Regions from separate parts of the Lelliottia jeotgali genome, predicted to be linked through region 2. Evidence: predicted binding sites of a transcription regulator. Region 2 holds the regulator's gene; each other region holds the start of a gene.

Region 1 (5,015 bases), on a different contig from region 2:
GACAGAATAAAAAATGCTGTTCATGGGTTGGCTCCATTTTTTTTGATTTTAAATTTGCCTCATGTTATTGTCAACGAATCTCACGTCCTATTCGATCCTACCCTGTTGAAATTAAAGGATATTAAAATGCTGCCCGACAATCTTGTGCCGGTCAGGTACCACATCGCCTCTGTGGTCCCTAAATCGGCGGAAGCAGAAAGCAATGCTAATTTCACTCAGGGAAAAAGAAAGCTATCCGATTTCGAAGCTGACATATTAATTGGTGTTACCCGTACGGGTAAATCACGTAATATGCTGCTGGAAGAGCACGACCGCCATATAAAAGACCGGCTATTCCGCGTGGTAAAGATTGAAGCCTTTGCCCACCTGCTTAACGACCTGCAGGCTGAAGGTGAAATAGATGCCCAGACATTAAGTCAAATAATGGCTGAAAAAACGGAAGAAATAAATGAAGCGGGTAACGAAATTTGGCTTAATCTAATTACGCGAGAAAAAAACAATCCCATTTTTTATAAACTAGAGGATGATTAACGTGAAAGAAGTTGAAGACAATAACGTTTATTTGACTTTAGATAACCATAAAAGCGATGAGTTTATCTTAAAGCAGAATCTCGATGCATTGATAAAACATAAAAATGACGAGATGACCCGCATTGCGCAAGACATGGTATCGATCCCAGCCGCGCTAGTGCGTCTGAAATGGGAAAATCGCCGTGAGATATATTCTCTGCAGGTGAAAGAAGAAATATACGGTTCGATGATTAATGCGCTCATGGAACTTAAGCCAGAGCTTAAAGAAAAAATCATGGGACGGCTGGAAAGCAACTATCAGCATATGCTGACCAGAGAGTCCGCCACACTGCGTCTTACGCGTAAGCTGGCTGACGGCGGATATCACACCTCCAATGTCACCGCTGTTGCTCTGGACGAAGAAGCGCTTGCCGCGAAGACCGACGCGTCTTCAGACCCTAAATAACGGCCCATCCCCGTCAGATTCGCCTGAATCAGCCCACCCCTTCCGTAAGCTCCCCTAGACTTAATGCCTTAAGTCACCGTTAAGGAGCGCTCTTATGTCAAACCATCAGACGAAAATCCAGAATCCCATCACCCAATACCACACCGGCGACTATCCGAAGCAAAAGCAGCCTGCGCCCGGCGTACAGTCGAAGATGACGCCTGTGCCTGATTGTGGCGAAAAGAGCTATAAAGGCAGCGGCAGGCTCCAGGACCGCAAGGCTCTGGTGACGGGCGGAGATTCCGGAATCGGACGCGCCGCAGCCATTGCTTACGCGCGTGAAGGCGCTGATGTCGCGATCAATTACCTCCCAGCGGAAGAAGAAGATGCCCAGCAGGTGAAACAGCTTATCGAAGAGACGGGTCGTACAGCCGTGCTGATCCCCGGCGATTTGAGCGATGAGTCCTTTGCCCGCTCGCTTGTGCATAAAGCACATGAAGCCTTAGGCGGGCTGGATACGCTGGCGCTGGTCGCAGGGAAACAGGTCGCCGTCGAGAAGATTGCCGATCTGACCACCGAGCAGTTCAAACAAACCTATGCGGTGAACGTACTGGCGCTTTTCTGGATCACCCAGGAGGCGATTCCGATTCTGCCTGCCGGTTCCAGCATTGTGACCACCTCGTCGATTCAGGCCTATCAGCCGAGCGCGCATCTGCTCGATTACGCCTCTACTAAGGCGGCGATATTGAACTACAGCCGGGGTCTGGCGAAACAGGTGGCGGAGAAAGGTATTCGCGTCAACGTCGTCGCCCCAGGTCCAATCTGGACCGCGTTGCAAATTTCTGGCGGACAGACGCAGGAGAAAATCCCTCAGTTTGGTCAGAAGACACCGATGAAGCGTGCGGGGCAGCCTGCTGAGCTGGCTGGGGTGTATGTCTATCTGGCAAGTCAGGAATCGAGTTACGTGACGGCGGAAGTGCACGGCGTGTGCGGCGGGGAGCATTTGGGATAAACGTCTGTGCGGGCTGTTGCCCTCACCCCAACCCTCTCCCGTGGGAGAGGGAGAACACAAACAAAAACGGTAACCCTTGGGTTACCGTTTTGCATTTTATTTGGCTGCCGTTTTCTCTTCGCCTACCAAACCAATCTTGAGATAACCCGCCTGGTGAAGCCGGTCCATTACTCTCATCATAGTTTCGTAGTCGACGGTTTTATCCGCTCGGAAGAAGACGGTGGTGTCTTTCTTGCCCTCAGTCAGCGCATCGAGTGCCGGAATAACGGATTCATCGGTAACCGGGTCGTTGCCCAGGAACATCGATTTATCGGCTTTTACCGACAGGTAAATCGGTTTTTCCGGTCGCGGCTGCGGCTGGCTGGAAGACGCCGGCAGATTCACCTTCACGTCCACCGTCGCCAGAGGCGCGGCCACCATGAAGATAATCAGCAGAACCAGCATGACGTCGATAAACGGCGTCACGTTGATTTCATGCATTTCGCCGTTATCGTCCAGATTTTCATTAAGACGCATTGCCATAACGTATCAACCTACACGCAGTTTCGAAGCAGAATGGACCGGCTTAACGGAGCTGGCACTGAGGTCGAGATCGCGGCTTTGCAGCAGCAGAACCTGCGCAGCAACATCACCGAGCGTGGCTTTGAAGCTGCCAATCATACGCGCGAAGACGTTATAGATAACCACCGCAGGGATGGCAGCAATCAGGCCGATAGCCGTTGCCAGCAGCGCTTCTGCGATACCCGGCGCCACAACCGCAAGGTTAGTGGTTTGCGTTTGAGCAATCCCGATGAAGCTGTTCATAATGCCCCATACGGTACCAAACAGACCGACAAACGGCGAAATTGCACCGATAGTCGCCAGATAACCATTCCCACGGCCCATGTGTCGACCGACGGCAGCAACGCGACGCTCCAGGCGGAAACCTGTACGCTCTTTAATGCCTTCGTTATCTTCACTGCCTGCGGAGAGTTCCAGCTCGTTCTGAGCTTCGTAAACTAATTGGGTAGTCAGGCTTTTTGCTGCGAACGCAGACGTCATGTCAGACGCCTGATCCAGAGAGCGAGCTTCAGCCAGTTGCTGCTGCTCGCGCTTGAGACGACGCTTTTGGGAAATCAGCTCGACGCTCTTGCTGAAGAAAATTGCCCAGGTGATCACGGACGCCAGAATCAGGCCGATCATCACAATCTTAACCACGATGTCAGCATGTTGATACATGCCCCAAACGGAGAGATCCGTCTGCATCAAATTATTACCCACTCTGTATCTCCAGGACGCAAATCACAAATTCTGAGCATAATAATATCAAAACCACGTCGAATTGATAGTAGTTCTCATTAGTATTTGCATAGTGCCGTAAATTTCGCTCATTTTCCTTGCGCTTACGCAGTAAAAATTTCTTATGCGTATTTTTGATAAAATTTTCTGCTTATTCGCTTAGCATCCGGGTGCAGATTTTCATAGTCGTGGTAGTCTGGACGTCCAGACGGATAAAACAGGTTTAGCGAACATGACAGAGAAGCATCTTGATACCACGCTTGTCCAGGCCGGACGCAGTAAAAAGTACACTCAGGGTTCGGTCAATAGCGTGATTCAGCGCGCCTCCTCGCTGGTCTTCGATACCGTTGAGGCCAAAAAGCACGCCACCCGTAACCGGGCGAAAGGCGAGCTGTTTTACGGTCGTCGCGGCACGCTGACCCATTTCTCATTGCAGGAAGCGATGTGCGAGCTGGAAGGCGGTGTCGGTTGTGCGCTATTCCCGTGCGGCGCAGCGGCGGTAGCCAATACTATTCTGGCGTTTGTTGAACAGGGCGACCATATCCTGATGACCAACACCGCCTACGAGCCGAGCCAGGATTTCTGCACCAAAATTCTGACCCGTCTGGGCGTCACCACCGGCTGGTTCGATCCGCTGATCGGCGAAGGGATCGCAGAACTTATTCAGCCAAATACGCGCATCGTGTTCCTGGAATCTCCCGGCTCTATCACAATGGAAGTGCATGACGTTCCGGCCATTGTTCGCGCGGTACGCCGCATCGCGCCTGACGCCATCATCATGATCGACAATACCTGGGCGGCGGGCGTGCTGTTTAAAGCCCTCGATTTTGACATCGACATCTCTATTCAGGCGGCGACCAAATATCTGATTGGGCACTCCGACGGCATGATTGGCACGGCGGTGTCTAACGCCCGCTGCTGGGATCAGCTGCGCGAAAATGCTTACCTGATGGGGCAGATGGTCGATGCCGATACTGCCTACATGACCAGCCGTGGTATTCGCACGTTGGGCGTTCGCTTGCGTCAGCATCATGAAAGCAGCCTGAAAGTGGCCGAATGGCTGGCACAACATCCGCAGGTGGAACGCGTCAATCATCCGGCCCTACCGGGCAGCAAAGGCCACGAGTTCTGGAAACGTGACTTTACGGGCAGCAGCGGTTTGTTCTCGTTTGTGCTTAAAAAACGCCTGAACAACGACGAGCTGGCCGCCTACCTGGATAACTTCTCGCTCTTTAGCATGGCCTACTCGTGGGGCGGCTTTGAATCTCTGATTCTGCCTAATCAGCCTGAGCAGTTGGCTGAGCTACGTCCCGGCGGCGAAATCGACTTTACCGGCACCCTGATCCGACTGCATATCGGTTTAGAAAATGTTGATGATCTGCTCGCGGATTTGTCGGCAGGTTTTGAACGTATCGTGTAGAGTGCAGGCTGTAAACGTACTCCCGGACGGTTTTACAGACACAGACCGCATAAAAGTCTGCGTTTGTTGCGTACGCGATCAACCCAAGCCGGGTAAATCAGGAGTACAATAGCCGCATATCCGTTGTTCCACAGGAAAGTCCATGGCTGTCATTCAAGATATTATCGCTGCGCTCTGGCAACACGATTTTGCAGCGCTGGCGGACCCGCATGTTGTGGGTGTTGTTTATTTCGTTATGTTCGCCACATTATTTCTGGAAAACGGCCTGCTGCCAGCATCGTTCCTTCCCGGCGACAGCCTGCTGTTATTAGCCGGTGCGTTAATCGGTAAAGGCGTTATGGACTTCGCCC
Region 2 (5,015 bases):
CCACCGTCGTCCGGCGGGTTGTGCGAAGGGGTGATGACGATACCGTCAGCCTGCGCGCCGCCTTTTTTGTTGTGCACCAGAATGGCATTCGAGACCGCAGGCGTTGGGGTATAGCCGTTGTCTTCCTGCACGATAACGTCAACGCCGTTCGCGGCCAGCACTTCCAGCACGGAAATGAATGCCGGTTCGGACAGCGCATGAGTGTCTTTACCGACATAGCACGGACCGGTCACGCCATTTTTGGCGCGTTCTTCCGCGATGGCCTGGGCAATGGCCAGAATATGCGGTTCGTTAAAGCTGTGGCGCGCCGCGCTGCCACGGTGGCCAGACGTCCCAAACTTCACTGCGTGTTCTGCGTTACCCACTTCTGGCTTCAGTACATAGTACTGAGCGGTAAGTTGAGCGACGTTAATCAAATCGCTTTGTTGTGCAGGCTGACCCGCACGATCGTGATTTGCCATTGCCTGGTCCTTCCTGTGCAAGGGTTAAATGGTACCGCAAACCTTTTCAATCAATTCCGCCGGGAATTGCATCGACTGCATGATGTGTTCGACCATGCTGCATTTGCGTCCGGTATTGGTATTGGTGATCACCCAGTACGGCGTACCAGGGACATGTTTAGGCTTGGTTTGATTGCCGTTTGCAATCAGCGTTTGCTCGTCGATCGCGAAGTAGACGCGGGTACGGCCATGAAGCGAATCGGTGGCTTCAGCAAACGCTTTGTTATCCAGTGAATAGAGTGTAGACAGCACCAGCATAAAGCGGTTAACCGCTTTTTTCTGCTCGGCGTATTCATCGGAAAGCAGCAGTTCACGCACCGCGCGCACTTTATCTTTCACCGGAGCGACGGCTTTAACTTCAGCAACCGCATTTGGCTGACGAACCTCTTTAGAAACCGGAGTTGCAGGCTGTGAGGCGGCGGAAAATTTCAGCATACGCCGTAAAATGTCGGACGCACTCTCGCCAATATGTCGCGTGTGGCTGGCAATATACTGATAGAGCTCATCATCAACTTCGATTGTTTTCATCTTAATCCAGTGCAATATCTTATCTGAATACAAGTCGTTGGGATTATAAGGGCTAATCCCAACCGCGAATAGGGTCAAGCCCGGCCAGCGGCAAAAAGTCAGATTAAACTGGAACCTTGCAGCCGGGCGGCAGAATGGTCAACATAATACCCTAACCTGACACCTGTAAAAAAAGAACTTTGCCATGAAATTGAATAGCCGAGCGCAATCTGCACAATCGCCGAACAATAATTCCCCCATCGTACTGGTTCATGGCCTGTTTGGCAGTCTCGATAACCTGGGCGTGCTGGCGCGCGATCTGGTGGCCGACCACGATATCCTGCAGGTGGATATGCGCAACCACGGGCTTTCCGATCGCAGCCCGGAGATGACCTACAGTGTGATGGCGCAGGATCTGCTGGATACGCTCGATGCGAACAATATTGAAAAGGCGACGCTGATTGGCCATTCGATGGGTGGCAAAGCGGTGATGGCGCTGACGGCGCTGGCGCCTGAGCGTATCGATCAGCTGGTAGTGATTGATGTCGCGCCGGTGGATTATGACGTGCGCCGTCACGACGAAATTTTTGCCGCCATTAATGCCGTGACCGATGCAGGCGTGTCGACTCGCCAGCAAGCCGCTGCGGTAATGCGCGAGCATCTTGATGAAGAAGGCGTGGTGCAGTTTCTGCTGAAATCATTCGTCGATGGCGCATGGCGTTTTAATGTGCCGGTGCTGTGGGACCAGTATTCGGATATTGTCGGCTGGCAGAAGGTTCCGGCCTGGCCGCACCCTACCCTGTTCATTCGCGGGGGCAATTCTCCGTATGTGACCGACGCATATCGCGACGCCCTGTTGGCGCAATTCCCACAGGCGCGTGCGCATGTGATTGCCGGAGCCGGGCACTGGGTTCACGCCGAAAAACCAGAAGCGGTGCTGCGAGCAATACGCCGCTATCTCTCTGATAACGCGATTTGATTAAAAAGCCAGCGACTGATTGCCCGCAGGCTACCAGTCGTTGGCGTGCAGGTTGACGTCATGTATGATGTCGCGCTCATCGCCCCGGCAATAGCAGGGCTGCTTGTTTTCCCCCGAAGTCTCTGAATCATGGCCAAAGAACAAACGGACCGCACGACATTAGATCTGTTCGCGACTGAACGTCGACCGGGACGACCAAAAACCAATCCGCTTTCGCGTGATGAACAGTTGCGCATCAATAAGCGCAATCAGCTGAAACGCGACAAGAGTCGTGGGCTTAAACGCGTCGAGCTAAAACTCAACGCGGAGGCTGTCGACGCCTTAACGGAGCTGGCCGATGCGCGCGAGATCAGCCGCAGTGAGCTGATTGAAGAGATGCTGATGGCACAACTTCAGGCATGGCGCAGCACCAGGTGATCGTCCGAAAATCCACCCAATAGTCCTTTTCATGTAGCACAGAGTGCAGTCCCGCGTGATAGCTGTTTCCGCAGACTTCCCTGTTCTGCTATGATTGCCCTTATCCGTGGACAAATTGCGCCACCATACCATTAAGTTTCAAGAGGTTATTTCACTCATGGCAATCATCGGCATTTTTTTCGGCAGCGATACCGGTAATACCGAAAACATCGCAAAAAACATTCAAAAACAGCTTGGTAAAGACGTTGCCGACGTGCATGACATTGCTAAGAGCAGCAAGGAAGATCTCGAAGGCTACGATATTCTGCTGCTCGGCATTCCGACCTGGTACTACGGCGAAGCGCAGTGTGACTGGGATGATTTCTTCCCGACGCTGGAAGAAGTCGATTTCAACGGCAAGCTCGTGGCCCTGTTTGGCTGCGGCGACCAGGAAGACTACGCGGAATACTTCTGTGATGCGCTGGGGACTATTCGCGACATCATTGAACCACGCGGTGCCGCGATCGTCGGCCACTGGCCAACGGCGGGCTATCATTTCGAAGCCTCTAAAGGCCTGGCGGACGACGATCACTTTGTCGGACTGGCGATTGACGAAGACCGTCAGCCAGAATTGACCGCAGAGCGCGTCGACAAGTGGGTAAAACAGATCCGCGAAGAACTGCACCTCGACGATATTCTGAACGCCTGATCAAATCTGTGAGGCATGGCGATTTACGCCATGCCTCATTGATAGATAATTCCAATCAAAATAATTGCTACAAATTTTTAACTTTTGTGTTCATACCTGTACAATGTCCCAGGGTTACAGTGGATGCCATCGAACAAGTTTGTTGGTGATACCACGTTTTTATAAGCATACTTTGCTTGAGACTTGCAGTTTTCATTTAGGCATGGCAGTTCTATAATGAGACGCATTATCCCAACTGCATTTTCTTTCATTTCCTCTAAAGAAGTGAACCGTTTAGCAACAGGACAGATTCCGCATGACTGACAACAATACCGCATTAAAGAAGGCTGGCCTGAAAGTGACGCTTCCTCGTTTAAAAATCCTGGAAGTTCTGCAAGGACCGGACAACCATCACGTCAGTGCGGAAGACTTATACAAACGTCTGATCGACATGGGCGAAGAGATTGGACTGGCGACCGTATACCGCGTTCTGAACCAGTTTGATGACGCCGGAATTGTCACCCGCCACAATTTTGAAGGCGGTAAATCCGTTTTCGAACTGACGCAGCAGCATCACCACGATCACCTGATTTGCCTCGACTGCGGCAAGGTGATTGAGTTTAGCGATGACTCTATCGAAGCACGTCAGCGTGAAATCGCCACTCGTCATGGCATCCGTCTGACCAACCATAGCCTGTATCTGTATGGTCACTGTGCTGAAGGCGATTGCCGCGAAAACGAGCACGCTCACGATACAAAATAATCGTGTTTTCATACTCTGAGCCAACCTGACGGTTGGCTTTTTTTTGCCTGAAATAAATGCAAAAACGCCCGGCGAGCTTTCGCTGCCGGGCGTTAATCAACGCGAATTACTGCGCGTTATTGTTGCGAATCTCCTGCCAGAGCTGACCGCAATCGGCTTTCACCGCTTCGCCATTACCCGTCTTACGCGCCTGGATACAGGCCTGGTAATCCATCACGCGGACGTTTTCCTGCGTGGCGAACTGCTCATGTGCCTTTTCTTTCTTCAGTACCGTCAACACGCTCTGACAGGCCTGGATTTTTTCCGGCGAGCCTTCAGCGGTATTGATACAGGTGCTGTAAGCCTCTTTGAGACGAGAATCTTCTTTCGGGGCCTGAGGCTGAGCGCACGCAGCCAGTCCTGATGCCAGTACTGCGACAATGACTAATTTCTTCAACATGTCGGTCTCCATTCCGGCGGGAATGTCCCGCCGGACAGTTCATCAGAAGATGGTAAATGGCGCGATAACCATGAATTTCACGTCACGCTCATCCTGGAAGATGTTGCCGTAACCGCCTGCATAGCTTGGAATGTCGGAATGGTTGTCATACTGCGTGAAGTGCAGTTTGAACATAGTGCCTTTAGCGCGACCGTCCTGCAGGGTGTACATCGCATCGAGACTGTAAGAAGACTCTTTCAGACGATAGTTAGGATCGTAGTAAGCGTCTGGCGTCGCCATGTCACCCGGCTTCGCATCCCATGCGTAAGCGTAGGAAGCACCCACTGCCCAGCCCGGAAGATTCCAGTTTTTCAGGTCATACATCGCACCGAAGAAGAGTGCTTTTTCGCCGTCGGCGTTGAAGTCAGAGCGGTTATCCCACCAGATATCCAGACGACCGTTGGACGATGCATAGGTTGGCGTCATACGCTGAAGGAAGTAGCCCTGCTGCCCTTCGGCTTTGACGTAAGTCCCTTCGAGGCGTAAATCCACCTGCCCGATTTTGTAGCCAAAAGTCAGCGCCTGCAGCCATGCGGTGCCGTCATACAGATCGTTCACGCTGCCATCGCTGACTTTGTCGCGTGTGCCGTAGAACTGGTAGCTGGTGGTCAATGGGCCACCAACGATATCGAATTTGTAGCTGGCTTTGGCGAAGTACTGATCGACATAACCTTCAGCCTGACCAAACGCCGCTTCCAGCACGA
Region 3 (5,015 bases), on a different contig from region 2:
AATCCCACGCCTGCTGCGGCTAACGGCATTGCCAGCATTCCTGCGCCAATCGTCGTGCCTGCGACGATAAAAATACTTCCCAGAGTTCTGTTCTTCACGCTTTCCTCTACTACAACCGCCAATGGCAACCTAATCTGCGGCGCAGAGTAAGACAAAAGCTCAATCTCGTCAAATCCCCGTTACAAGCAGTGTAATGATATTTTTACAGGGTTAAACCTGAGCCAGCGCAAGGCAGCGATACACATTCGCGTTTAGGCTGTCGCTTTCACTTCGGAGGATTTATGGCGTCGATTCACGGACACGATGTGCTCAACATGATGATTGAGTCGGGTGAGCAGTACAGCGAGCAGAGCCTGGTTCAGGCCATTGATTCACGCTTTGGCAGTCATGCGCGTTTTCATACTTGTTCAGCGGAGAATATGACGGCGGCGGAGCTGGTGGCATTTCTGGCGGCGCGCGGGAAATTTGTTCCGCTGGAAGAGGGGTTTTCAACGCACGAAAGTAAAATCTGTCGGCATTAAAAAAAGGGAGCCGGAAGGCTCCCATAAACTTTATTTTTGCGTGTCGAGAGTCGACAACTCTTTATCAATAAAGTACAGACCTTCGCCTGATTTACCCGCCAGTGATAATTTATCGAGAACGGATTTAAACAGTTTCTCTTCTTCGTGCTGTTCTGCAACATACCATTGCAGGAAATTAAAGGTTGGATAATCCTGGCCGATCATTGCCGCGTGAGTCAGCTCGTTAATCTTCTGAGTGATCAGCTGCTCGTGCTCATAGGTCGCGCGGAACAGTTCATCCAGAGAGGTGTACTCAGCAAAAGGAGACGCGACCGGGTTGATGCGCGGCAGGCTGCCGGTATCTGCGAGATAATCGAACAGGCGCTGCATGTGCGTCATCTCTTCCTGAGCATGGCGGCGCAGGAAAGCGGCAGCACCTTCAAAGCTGTGGTAGCTGCACCAGGCACTCATTTGTTGATAAAGCAGGGATGAAAAAAGCTCAAGGTTCATTTGTTCGTTGAGCTTATCAATCATTTCAGTTTTCAGCATAGCGCAGCTCCAGGAAATTATTTATTTTGTCAGTCAGGGCGTCACTATAATTTGTTATTTAAATATTTGCAAAAGGTAAAATAATTATATTATTTATTAAAAATACGAATGGGAATAAAACGCATTGGCAGTAGTTGATATATTAATGAGAATTGTTCTGGTTCTTATTTTAATGAGCTGCCAGCGCTATTCTGGCAGCCCTACCCTTATTACCAGGTTTGCGTAGCGGCGGGATTAACCGCATAGCCCATGCATTTGTACTGGATAGTCACCGTTTCGTTAAGGCACACCGAACCGCTGAACAGACTGCAGGTTTTAATCGGCTGGCCATAGAAAGAGGCGGTCGCGAAGCCCATGCTTTGACACTCGCGCGTGGCCGTCCCGTTGGTGACATAGTCATCGTAACGGGCATTTTGAAAAATCGCCTGGCCGTAATCCAGTCGGACAACGCCGTTTGGCGCATCGGCATTGCTTACCTGCGCCTGACGGGTGACCGTGCAGCCCGCGAGGAGCAGAACTAAACCGGCAACGAATAATCTCTTCATATTTCGCTCTGATTTAATGGGAATACACCATTTTACCGTTCGATCAGTCGAACAATGCCAGGAATAGCCGGATGAATTTCCCTTTCTCTTAACAACGATATGATTTAGTCAGCGAGACTGTCGAAGATCGTGCAGAACTTCAAATGATGCTGACGGAACAAGGCGATAAGCTGCGGATCGAAATGTTTCCCGGCACCCTCAAAGATAACCTCACATGCCAGCTCATGAGTAAACCCCGGCTTATAAACGCGTTTTTGCCTCAGCGCATCGTACACGTCCGCCAGCGCCAGGATGCGCGCCTCAAGCGGAATATTTTCCCCGCGAAGCCCTTCGGGATAACCACTTCCATCCCATTTTTCATGATGGAAGTGGATAATGTTTTCTGCCACCTGACCCAAACCCAGACCCTGAATGATCATATAGCCTTTGGTGGTGTGTAGTTTCATTTCGTTGAATTCCTGCGCGGTCAACGGCCCTTGCTTACGCAAAATGCGCTCGGGTACAGCAATTTTCCCGACGTCGTGCAGCGAGGCAAAATGTTCTATTTCAGCGATCATTTTGCGCGATAGATCCAGTTCACGGGCCATCATCCCGCAGTATTTCGCCACGCGCTGAATATGGCTCCCGGTTTCATCATCGTGCGCGCGGTTTACTTTCTCCAGGGCCTGGACGATGTTGCGGTTCACCAGCCGGTTTTCTTTCATATGACGACGCATCATTACCAGCATTCCGATGCTGAAAAGCGCGGTGATGAGCAAAATCACGCTGATGACCTTGAGAGTATTTTTGGTCAGTGCGGGGAAAAAGTCCCGCGTTTCGTGGCGCTCTAACTGCGTGCGGAAACTGGACAGGCGATTCACCTGAGTCAGCAAGTGATACATGGGATTATCGGGTTGAACCCAGGGACCGATAATCACTTCGCTGCGCGTCACGCCCGCCACTTTCAGTACGCCGCGAAAAAGCTCATTGCCGCGAAGTGTCGATTCCAGTGAACTCAAATCTCCCAAAATATAGTCAATTTTATTGTTCTCAATCGCATCAATAAGGCCGTTAACGCTGTGTCGGGTGACGATCACCACATCGCTGCCAAATCGTTCCTGGAGATAGCGCGCCGAGAACGACCCCGCCAGCACGCCAACGCGCTGGCTACGGATGCTCTCTTCATCCCACAAAAAGGGTTGCTTGATACGGTTGTAATAGACGTTATGCCAGGCAACGTCGGGGCCGATTCGCCCGGCGGCGTGATCAAGGTCTGTTTTCTCTGCGACGTCCACCAGGCGCACCGGCCAGCGCTGCTGCGCCAGCTCCTCGGCATAGTTATCGACAAAATGGACATCCACCTCCATGCCTAGCAGCTCGCGCATGTCATGGATCATGTTGATAGCGGTTCCCTGATAGCCTCGATCGTCTTTCCAGATTATCGGCGCGAAATTCTCATTTTTAGGCAGCCAGATTTGCAGACGATTATTCGCAAGCCAGGTACGTTCTTCTTTCGAGAGGGTAATGCGGCTGAGCAGATACTGTCGTTTACTCTCTTCCAGCGCTTTGCGCATCGCCCCGCTGCGATACCACTCGCCGATAAAAGCGTTCACTTTTTCGCGCAGATCCTTCAATTCTGGGCTGAATGCCAGCACCACCGGAATGCGCAGTTCAGGGAAGGGCCGGGAGATAAGATAATAACGCTGGGTATTTTCCATTTCGCTGGCGTCATTAATGTAGAAATCTGCCTGGTGTTCGCCGAGCAGCCGAAAGGCTTCTTCACTGCTGGCGACCAGTCGTAGCGAGCGGAATTTCAGATCCGGGTAGCGCTTTTGCACGCTTTCCAGCGTAGCGTCGTTCTGGCGAAACAAGACTCTGGCATGAGAGAGTTCGTCGGCCGTATTGACCGACATGGTCGGACTGGCGACAACCACTTCGTTATTAAAAAGCTGCGATGAGAGGATTTTGGTGCGCGCACGGGCTTCGGTTCGCAGGACACCGGCATAGACGCCGTATCCGTCATCATTAAAACGCTGGCCGATTTCAGGACCGGAAATCGGCTGGAGCTGTAAGTGAATATCTAATTTTTGGTTGATGGCGCGAACCAGTTCCGGGTAAAACCCCTGAAACTCACCCTGCGGCGTGCGCCAGAATTCGAAGCTGTCGGCATCGTAAATCCAGACAGGAATAACATGTGATTCGGGTGTCGGTTGTGCACAAGCCGCTCGTGCCCAGACCAGGGCTGTGAGGATTGCTATCAAGAAAAACGATGTGATGCGAGGCGTCCGGCGGCGCATATTCACAGTGGTTCCCCAGAGAATTTTTATTGTCTTTTAAAAAGCAGTCTAGCTAACTGCTGGATTCGTGAGTAGAGATTTCTTAACTTTATGCAATAGCTCGCCATTTCCTTCTCTTTATCTGAATTTGTGAGGCGGCTTTCGTTTTTTAAAACATTTTTTCAGTTAATTTGAAAGTGTGTTTGTTAGATAGTAAGGTTGGGTGGATTAGCTATCTGTAGCGGCAAAAACCGCAACGCATTCAGGAGATGAAGAATGAAAATTGCACTGATGATGGAAAACAGCCAGGCTGGCAAAAACTCCACTATCCTCAACGAATTAAAAACCGTCGTCGATGAGAAGGGATTCCCGGTCTATAACGTCGGGATGAGTGACGAGAACGATCACCATCTGACCTATATTCACCTGGGCATCATGGCCAGCATCCTGTTGAATTCTAAAGCTGTCGACTTCGTCGTGACGGGTTGCGGGACCGGGCAGGGCGCGTTGATGTCCCTGAACATCCATCCGGGCGTGATCTGCGGCTACTGTATCGACCCGGCAGATGCGTTCCTGTTTGCGCAAATTAACAACGGTAACGCGCTGTCTCTGCCGTTCGCCAAAGGCTTCGGCTGGGGCGCGGAGTTGAACGTACGCTTTATCTTCGAAAAAGCGTTCACTGGCCGCAAAGGTGAAGGCTATCCACCAGAGCGTAAAGAGCCGCAGGTGCGCAACGCCGGTATACTGAACCAGGTGAAAGCCGCCGTGGTGAAAGACAACTATCTTGATACCCTGCGCGCCATCGATCCTGAACTGGTGAAAACCGCGGTGTCCGGCCAGCGTTTCCAGCAGTGCTTCTTCGAAAACTGTCAGGACAAAGAGATCGAAGCCTTTGTTCGCGGTATTGTCGGTTAATCCGTCATTCGAATATGCCGGGTGGCGCTTCGCTTACCCGGCCTACTAAACCTGTTTCATTGTCTATTCGACACTGCACTTCCCGCGTCTTTTGTGAGTCGCAAGGTATCAAACATCCCCACCAGACAAATCAGCGCGATGGCGACAAAGGCCAGACGGAAGCTGATTCCTGGCACATTTCCCATTCCCAGAACCGCCCCCAGTGTTTCCCCGATACGAATACCAATCGCTCCGAGCGTGATCCCAAGCCC
Region 4 (5,015 bases), on a different contig from region 2:
TGACCGCGCGCATCAAACACCGTTAAGCCATCGCGAAAACGCGGCGTCACGTCCTGATCGACAAACTGCTGCCACTCCTGGCCGGTGATCGCCGCACCTGCCGGACGATTCAGGCCGAAATAGAGGGTAGTTTGCTGCATCTGGTTATCTGCTTTACAGGTGGCGTCAGCGGCAGAGTGAGATGGAGCGTTGCAGCCTGCCAGCAGGAAAAGCGCGGCAGCCATAAGCCCGGTTTTGATGGTCATTGTTCGGTATCCTCGTTGTTCGAAAAAAGCCGGGTGGCGCTAACGCTTACCCGGCCTACGGTTTTGTAGGCCCGTGCAAGCGCAGCGCCGCCGGGCAAAAAATTACAGCACCAGTCCCGCAAAGCTCGCCGACAGCAGGCTCACCAGCGTCGCGCCGTACACCAGGCGCAGACCAAAGCGAGACACCACGTTGCCTTGCTTTTCGTTTAGCCCTTTGATCGCACCGGCAATAATCCCGATAGAGGCAAAGTTAGCGAACGACACCAGGAAGATGGAGAGAATACCCAGCCCGCGTGGTGTCATCTGACCGGCAATTTTTTGCAGCTCGATCATTGCCACAAATTCATTCGCCACCAATTTGGTCGCCATAATGCTGCCCGCATTCAGCGCATCACTCAGCGGAATACCCACCAGCCACGCCAGGGGATAAAACACATAGCCGAGGATCTGCTGGAAGCTCATGCCAAATACGCTGGAGAACAGGGCGTTGACCGCACTAATAAGAGCAATAAAGCCAATCAGCATCGCCAGAATAATCATCGCGACTTTAAAACCTGCCAGAATATACTCGCCCAGCATTTCAAAGAAACTCTGCGATTCGTGCAGCTTTTCCAGTTTGATTTCAGGTTCGGCTTCCGGGCGTGTCGGGTTGATGACCGACAAAATAATAAAGGTGCTGAACATATTGAGGATCAGCGCCGCAACCACATATTTCGCATCCAGCATGCTCATATACGCGCCGACAATGGACAGCGAAACGGTCGACATTGCTGTGGCCGCCATAGTGAACAGGCGTCGAGAGGAGAGATCGCCCAGCACGCCTTTGTAAGCAATAAAGTTTTCCGACTGGCCCAGAATCAGCGAACTGACGGCGTTAAAGGATTCCAGCTTCCCCATACCATTCACTTTGGACAGCAGCGTGCCGATGACGCGAATAAAAATCGGCAAAATTCGCCAGTGCTGGAGAATACCAATCAGGGCAGAGATGAAAATAATCGGGCAGAGTACGCCAAGGAATATGAATGCCAGCCCTTTTTCGCCCATCCCGCCAAAGACAAAATTGGTGCCTTCAGCGGCAAATTTCAGCAATGATTCGAAGAAGCCCGAGACATATTTAATCGCGAAAAGACCGCTCTCGGCATGCAGGAAAAAGAATGCCAGCGCAATTTCAATCACAATAAGCTGCAAAATATAGCGAATACGAATTTTTCGGCGGTCGAAACTCACCAGCCAGGCGAGCGCAAGAATAATCACCAGCGCCAGCAGGAAATGAACAAAGTTATACATTTTTAGATTTTCAGCAGGTAAACGAAGCGCTTATTTAGCCATAGGGCACTGGAGCCGTAAATGGGCATTTACGTTATAACTTATATACATAACGGTAACGAGCGTAACTATTAACTGGCGATGGGTTTACAACTCGTCATCAAAACCCAACACATTTCGCTTGTTTTTCTTTCTGTCGTAATGATAATCACTATCACAGTTATTTACCTTTCTTTGCACCAGTTGACCGCGATAAACATTTAAGGTGTCGGCATGTTTGTTCCATTTCTCATTATGTTACGTGAAGGTCTTGAAGCGGCCTTAATTGTCAGCTTGATCGCCAGCTATCTGAAGCGCACCCAGCGCGGCCGCTGGATCGGGGTGATGTGGATTGGCGTGTTTCTCGCCGCTGCACTCTGCCTGGGGCTAGGGATTCTGATCAACGAAACCACCGGTGAATTCCCGCAGAAAGAGCAGGAGCTGTTCGAAGGAATCGTCGCGGTGATCGCCGTGGTGATCCTCACCTGGATGGTGTTCTGGATGCGCAAAGTGTCGCGCAATGTCAAAGTCCAGCTCGAGCAGGCGGTCGATAACGCCCTGCAAAAGGGCAATAACCACGGCTGGGCGCTGATCGGCATGGTCTTTTTCGCCGTCGCGCGTGAAGGTCTGGAATCCGTGTTCTTCCTGCTGGCGGCATTCCAGCAGGACGTGGGGATCTGGCCGCCGCTTGGCGCGATGCTCGGCCTGGCGACCGCGGTGGTGCTCGGCTTTATGCTCTACTGGGGCGGTATTCGCCTGAACCTCGGCGCGTTTTTCAAATGGACCAGTCTGTTTATTCTGCTGGTAGCAGCAGGGCTGGCCGCAGGGGCGATTCGCGCCTTCCACGAGGCGGGCCTGTGGAACCACTTCCAGGACGTCGCTTTCGATTTCAGTAACACGCTCTCCACCCATTCTCTGACCGGCACCCTGCTTGAAGGTATCTTCGGCTATCAGGAAACGCCGAGCGTCAGCGAAGTGGCGATGTATTTCATCTATCTCATTCCGGCGCTGGTGCTGTTCTTTATGCCATCACGCCCCAGTACTCAGCCGTCGCGTACTGCGCCCTGAAGTGCTTCGTGTTGTTTATACATACTTTTAGAAAGGGAAGGGTCATGGCAATTCAATTTCGACGTACTGCGTTACAGGCAGGTGTGGCAGCGCTGTTTGCTTATGCGTTCTCTGCGGGCGCGGCGGATGTGCCTCAGGTGAAAGTTACCGTGAACGACAAACAGTGTGAGCCGATGACCATCACGGTCAACAGCGGTAAAACTCAGTTTATCATTCAGAACCACAGCCAGAAGGCGCTGGAGTGGGAAATCCTCAAAGGCGTAATGGTGGTGGAAGAGCGTGAAAACATCGCCCCTGGCTTTAGCCAGAAGATGACCGCCAACCTGCAGCCGGGCGAATACGACATGACCTGCGGCCTGCTGACCAATCCGAAAGGCAAGCTGATCGTGAAAGGCGAAGCCACGGCGGATGCGGCGAAAGGCGAAGCGCTGCTGAGCCTGGGCGAGGCGATCACCGCCTATAAAGCCTACGTGACCAAAGAAACCGCTGACCTGGTCGCCGGGACCAAAGCCTTCACCGACGCGGTGAAAGCGGGCGATATCGAGAAAGCGAAATCCCTGTACGCACCGACGCGCCAGCACTACGAGCGTATCGAACCGATTGCTGAGCTGTTCTCTGACCTCGACGGCAGTATCGACGCCCGTGAAGATGATTACGAGCAGAAAGCCGCCGATCCGAAATTCACCGGCTTCCACCGTCTGGAAAAAGCGCTGTTTGGCGACAACTCCACCAAAGGGATGGAGAAATACGCGGAGCAGCTGAACACCGACGTGCTTGATCTGCAAAAACGCATCAGCGAGCTGGCCTTCCCACCGTCAAAAGTGGTGGGTGGCGCGGCGGGCCTGATTGAAGAAGTTGCCGCCAGCAAAATCAGCGGGGAAGAAGACCGCTACAGCCACACCGATCTGTGGGACTTCCAGGCCAACGTTGACGGCGCGCAGAAAATTGTAGACCTGCTGCGTCCGCAGCTGCAGAAAGACAACAGCGAACTGCTGGCGAAAGTGGATGCCAACTTCAAGAAAGTGAACACTATTCTGGCGAAGTACCGTACCAAAGACGGGTACGAGACTTACGACAAGCTGACCGATGCCGACCGTAATGCGCTGAAAGGCCCAATCACCACGCTGGCGGAAGATCTGGCTCAGCTGCGCGGCGTACTGGGTCTGGACTAAGCATCATGAGTAAACATCAAGAAGTCGACGTGGCGGAACCTTCGCGCCGTCGACTGTTAAAAGGGGTGGGGGCGCTTGGCGGCGCGCTCGCTCTGGCGGGCGGTTGCCCGGTGGCGCATGCGGCCAAACCGCAAAGCGCGCCGGGGACGCTCTCCCCGAATGCCCGCATGGAGACGCAGCCTTTTTACGGTGAGCATCAGGCCGGAATTCTGACGCCGCAGCAGGCGGCGATGATGGTGGTGGCGTTTGACTCGCTGGCGAGCGATAAAGCGGATCTGGAACGGCTATTCCGTTTGCTGACCAGGCGCATTGCGTTTCTGACGGCGGGCGGCCCAGCGCCGGAAACACCAAACCCGCGCATGCCACCGATGGATTCAGGCATTCTTGGGCCGTTTATCGCCCCGGATAACCTGACCGTGACGGTCTCCGTCGGGGAAACGCTGTTTGACGCCCGCTACGGACTTACGAAACACAAGCCGAAAACGCTGCAAAAGATGACGCGTTTTCCGAATGATTCGCTCGACGCGGCGCTGTGTCATGGCGATCTGCTGCTCCAGATCTGTGCGAACACCCAGGACACGGTGATCCACGCCCTGCGCGATATCATCAAGCACACGCCGGATCTGCTCAGCGTGCGCTGGAAGCGGGAAGGGTTTATCTCCGACCACGCGGCGCGCAGCCAGGGGAAAGAGACGCCGGTTAACCTGCTTGGATTCAAAGACGGTACGGCGAACCCGGACAGCCAGGATACGACGCTGATGAAAAACGTGGTCTGGACCACGGCGGATCAAGGCGAACCGGCATGGGCGCTGGGCGGAACCTATCAGGCGGTGCGCATCATCCAGTTCCACGTCGAGTTCTGGGATCGTACACCGCTGAAAGAGCAGCAAACTATCTTCGGTCGTGACAAGCAAAGCGGTGCTCCGCTGGGCATGAAGAATGAGCACGATGTGCCGGATTACGCCCGCGATCCTGATGGCGATACTATTGCGCTCGACAGCCATATTCGTCTGGCAAATCCGCGTACGCCAGAAACGCAGGCGAACCTGATGATGCGTCGTGGCTACAGCTATTCGCTGGGCGTGACCAACTCCGGGCAGCTCGATATGGGCCTGCTGTTCGTTTGCTATCAGCACGATCTGGAGAAGGGCTTTTTAACCGTGCAGAAGCGGTTGAACGGCGAGGCGCTCGAAGAGTACATAAAACCTATCGGTGGCGGCTATTT

What was found. Region 2 encodes Fur, which represses iron uptake genes when iron is present. Its sites were predicted from a motif close to ATAATAATGAGAACNACTATCAA; they were not measured.
Region 1: exbB (tol-pal system-associated acyl-CoA thioesterase) is a predicted target of Fur. The motif match lies at 3,289-3,311, and genes of this name have one in related genera.
Region 3: ftnA (non-heme ferritin) is a predicted target of Fur. The motif match lies at 1,195-1,217, and genes of this name have one in related genera.
Region 4: efeU (iron uptake transporter permease EfeU) is a predicted target of Fur. The motif match lies at 1,707-1,729, and genes of this name have one in related genera.

Annotation. Positions count from the first base shown of each region.
Region 1 is NZ_JAENMQ010000007.1:174,628-179,642, reverse strand. It holds gene JBO43_RS14825 (ESA_00282 family adhesion-associated protein) at 1-24, opposite strand, end outside; gene JBO43_RS14820 (hypothetical protein) at 127-531, shown strand; gene JBO43_RS14815 (cytoplasmic protein) at 524-976, shown strand; gene JBO43_RS14810 (SDR family oxidoreductase) at 1,071-1,967, shown strand; gene exbD (TonB system transport protein ExbD) at 2,064-2,489, opposite strand; gene exbB (tol-pal system-associated acyl-CoA thioesterase) at 2,496-3,227, opposite strand; gene metC (cystathionine beta-lyase) at 3,478-4,665, shown strand; gene yghB (DedA family general envelope maintenance protein YghB) at 4,808-5,015, shown strand, end outside.
Region 2 is NZ_JAENMQ010000004.1:1,398-6,412, forward strand. It holds gene pgm (phosphoglucomutase (alpha-D-glucose-1,6-bisphosphate-dependent)) at 1-461, opposite strand, end outside; gene seqA (replication initiation negative regulator SeqA) at 486-1,028, opposite strand; gene ybfF (esterase) at 1,213-1,986, shown strand; gene ybfE (LexA regulated protein) at 2,116-2,403, shown strand; gene fldA (flavodoxin FldA) at 2,561-3,091, shown strand; gene fur (ferric iron uptake transcriptional regulator) at 3,387-3,833, shown strand; gene chiQ (ChiQ/YbfN family lipoprotein) at 3,940-4,269, opposite strand; gene chiP (chitoporin ChiP) at 4,315-5,015, opposite strand, start outside.
Region 3 is NZ_JAENMQ010000001.1:770,998-776,012, reverse strand. It holds gene tyrP (tyrosine transporter TyrP) at 1-98, opposite strand, end outside; gene JBO43_RS03755 (YecH family metal-binding protein) at 282-521, shown strand; gene ftnA (non-heme ferritin) at 552-1,049, opposite strand; gene yecR (YecR family lipoprotein) at 1,259-1,594, opposite strand; gene JBO43_RS03740 (HD domain-containing phosphohydrolase) at 1,699-3,870, opposite strand; gene JBO43_RS03735 (RpiB/LacA/LacB family sugar-phosphate isomerase) at 4,126-4,764, shown strand; gene JBO43_RS03730 (MFS transporter) at 4,821-5,015, opposite strand, start outside.
Region 4 is NZ_JAENMQ010000003.1:251,863-256,877, reverse strand. It holds gene JBO43_RS10070 (DUF3574 domain-containing protein) at 1-245, opposite strand, end outside; gene JBO43_RS10065 (NupC/NupG family nucleoside CNT transporter) at 348-1,532, opposite strand; gene efeU (iron uptake transporter permease EfeU) at 1,785-2,618, shown strand; gene efeO (iron uptake system protein EfeO) at 2,663-3,790, shown strand; gene efeB (iron uptake transporter deferrochelatase/peroxidase subunit) at 3,796-5,015, shown strand, end outside.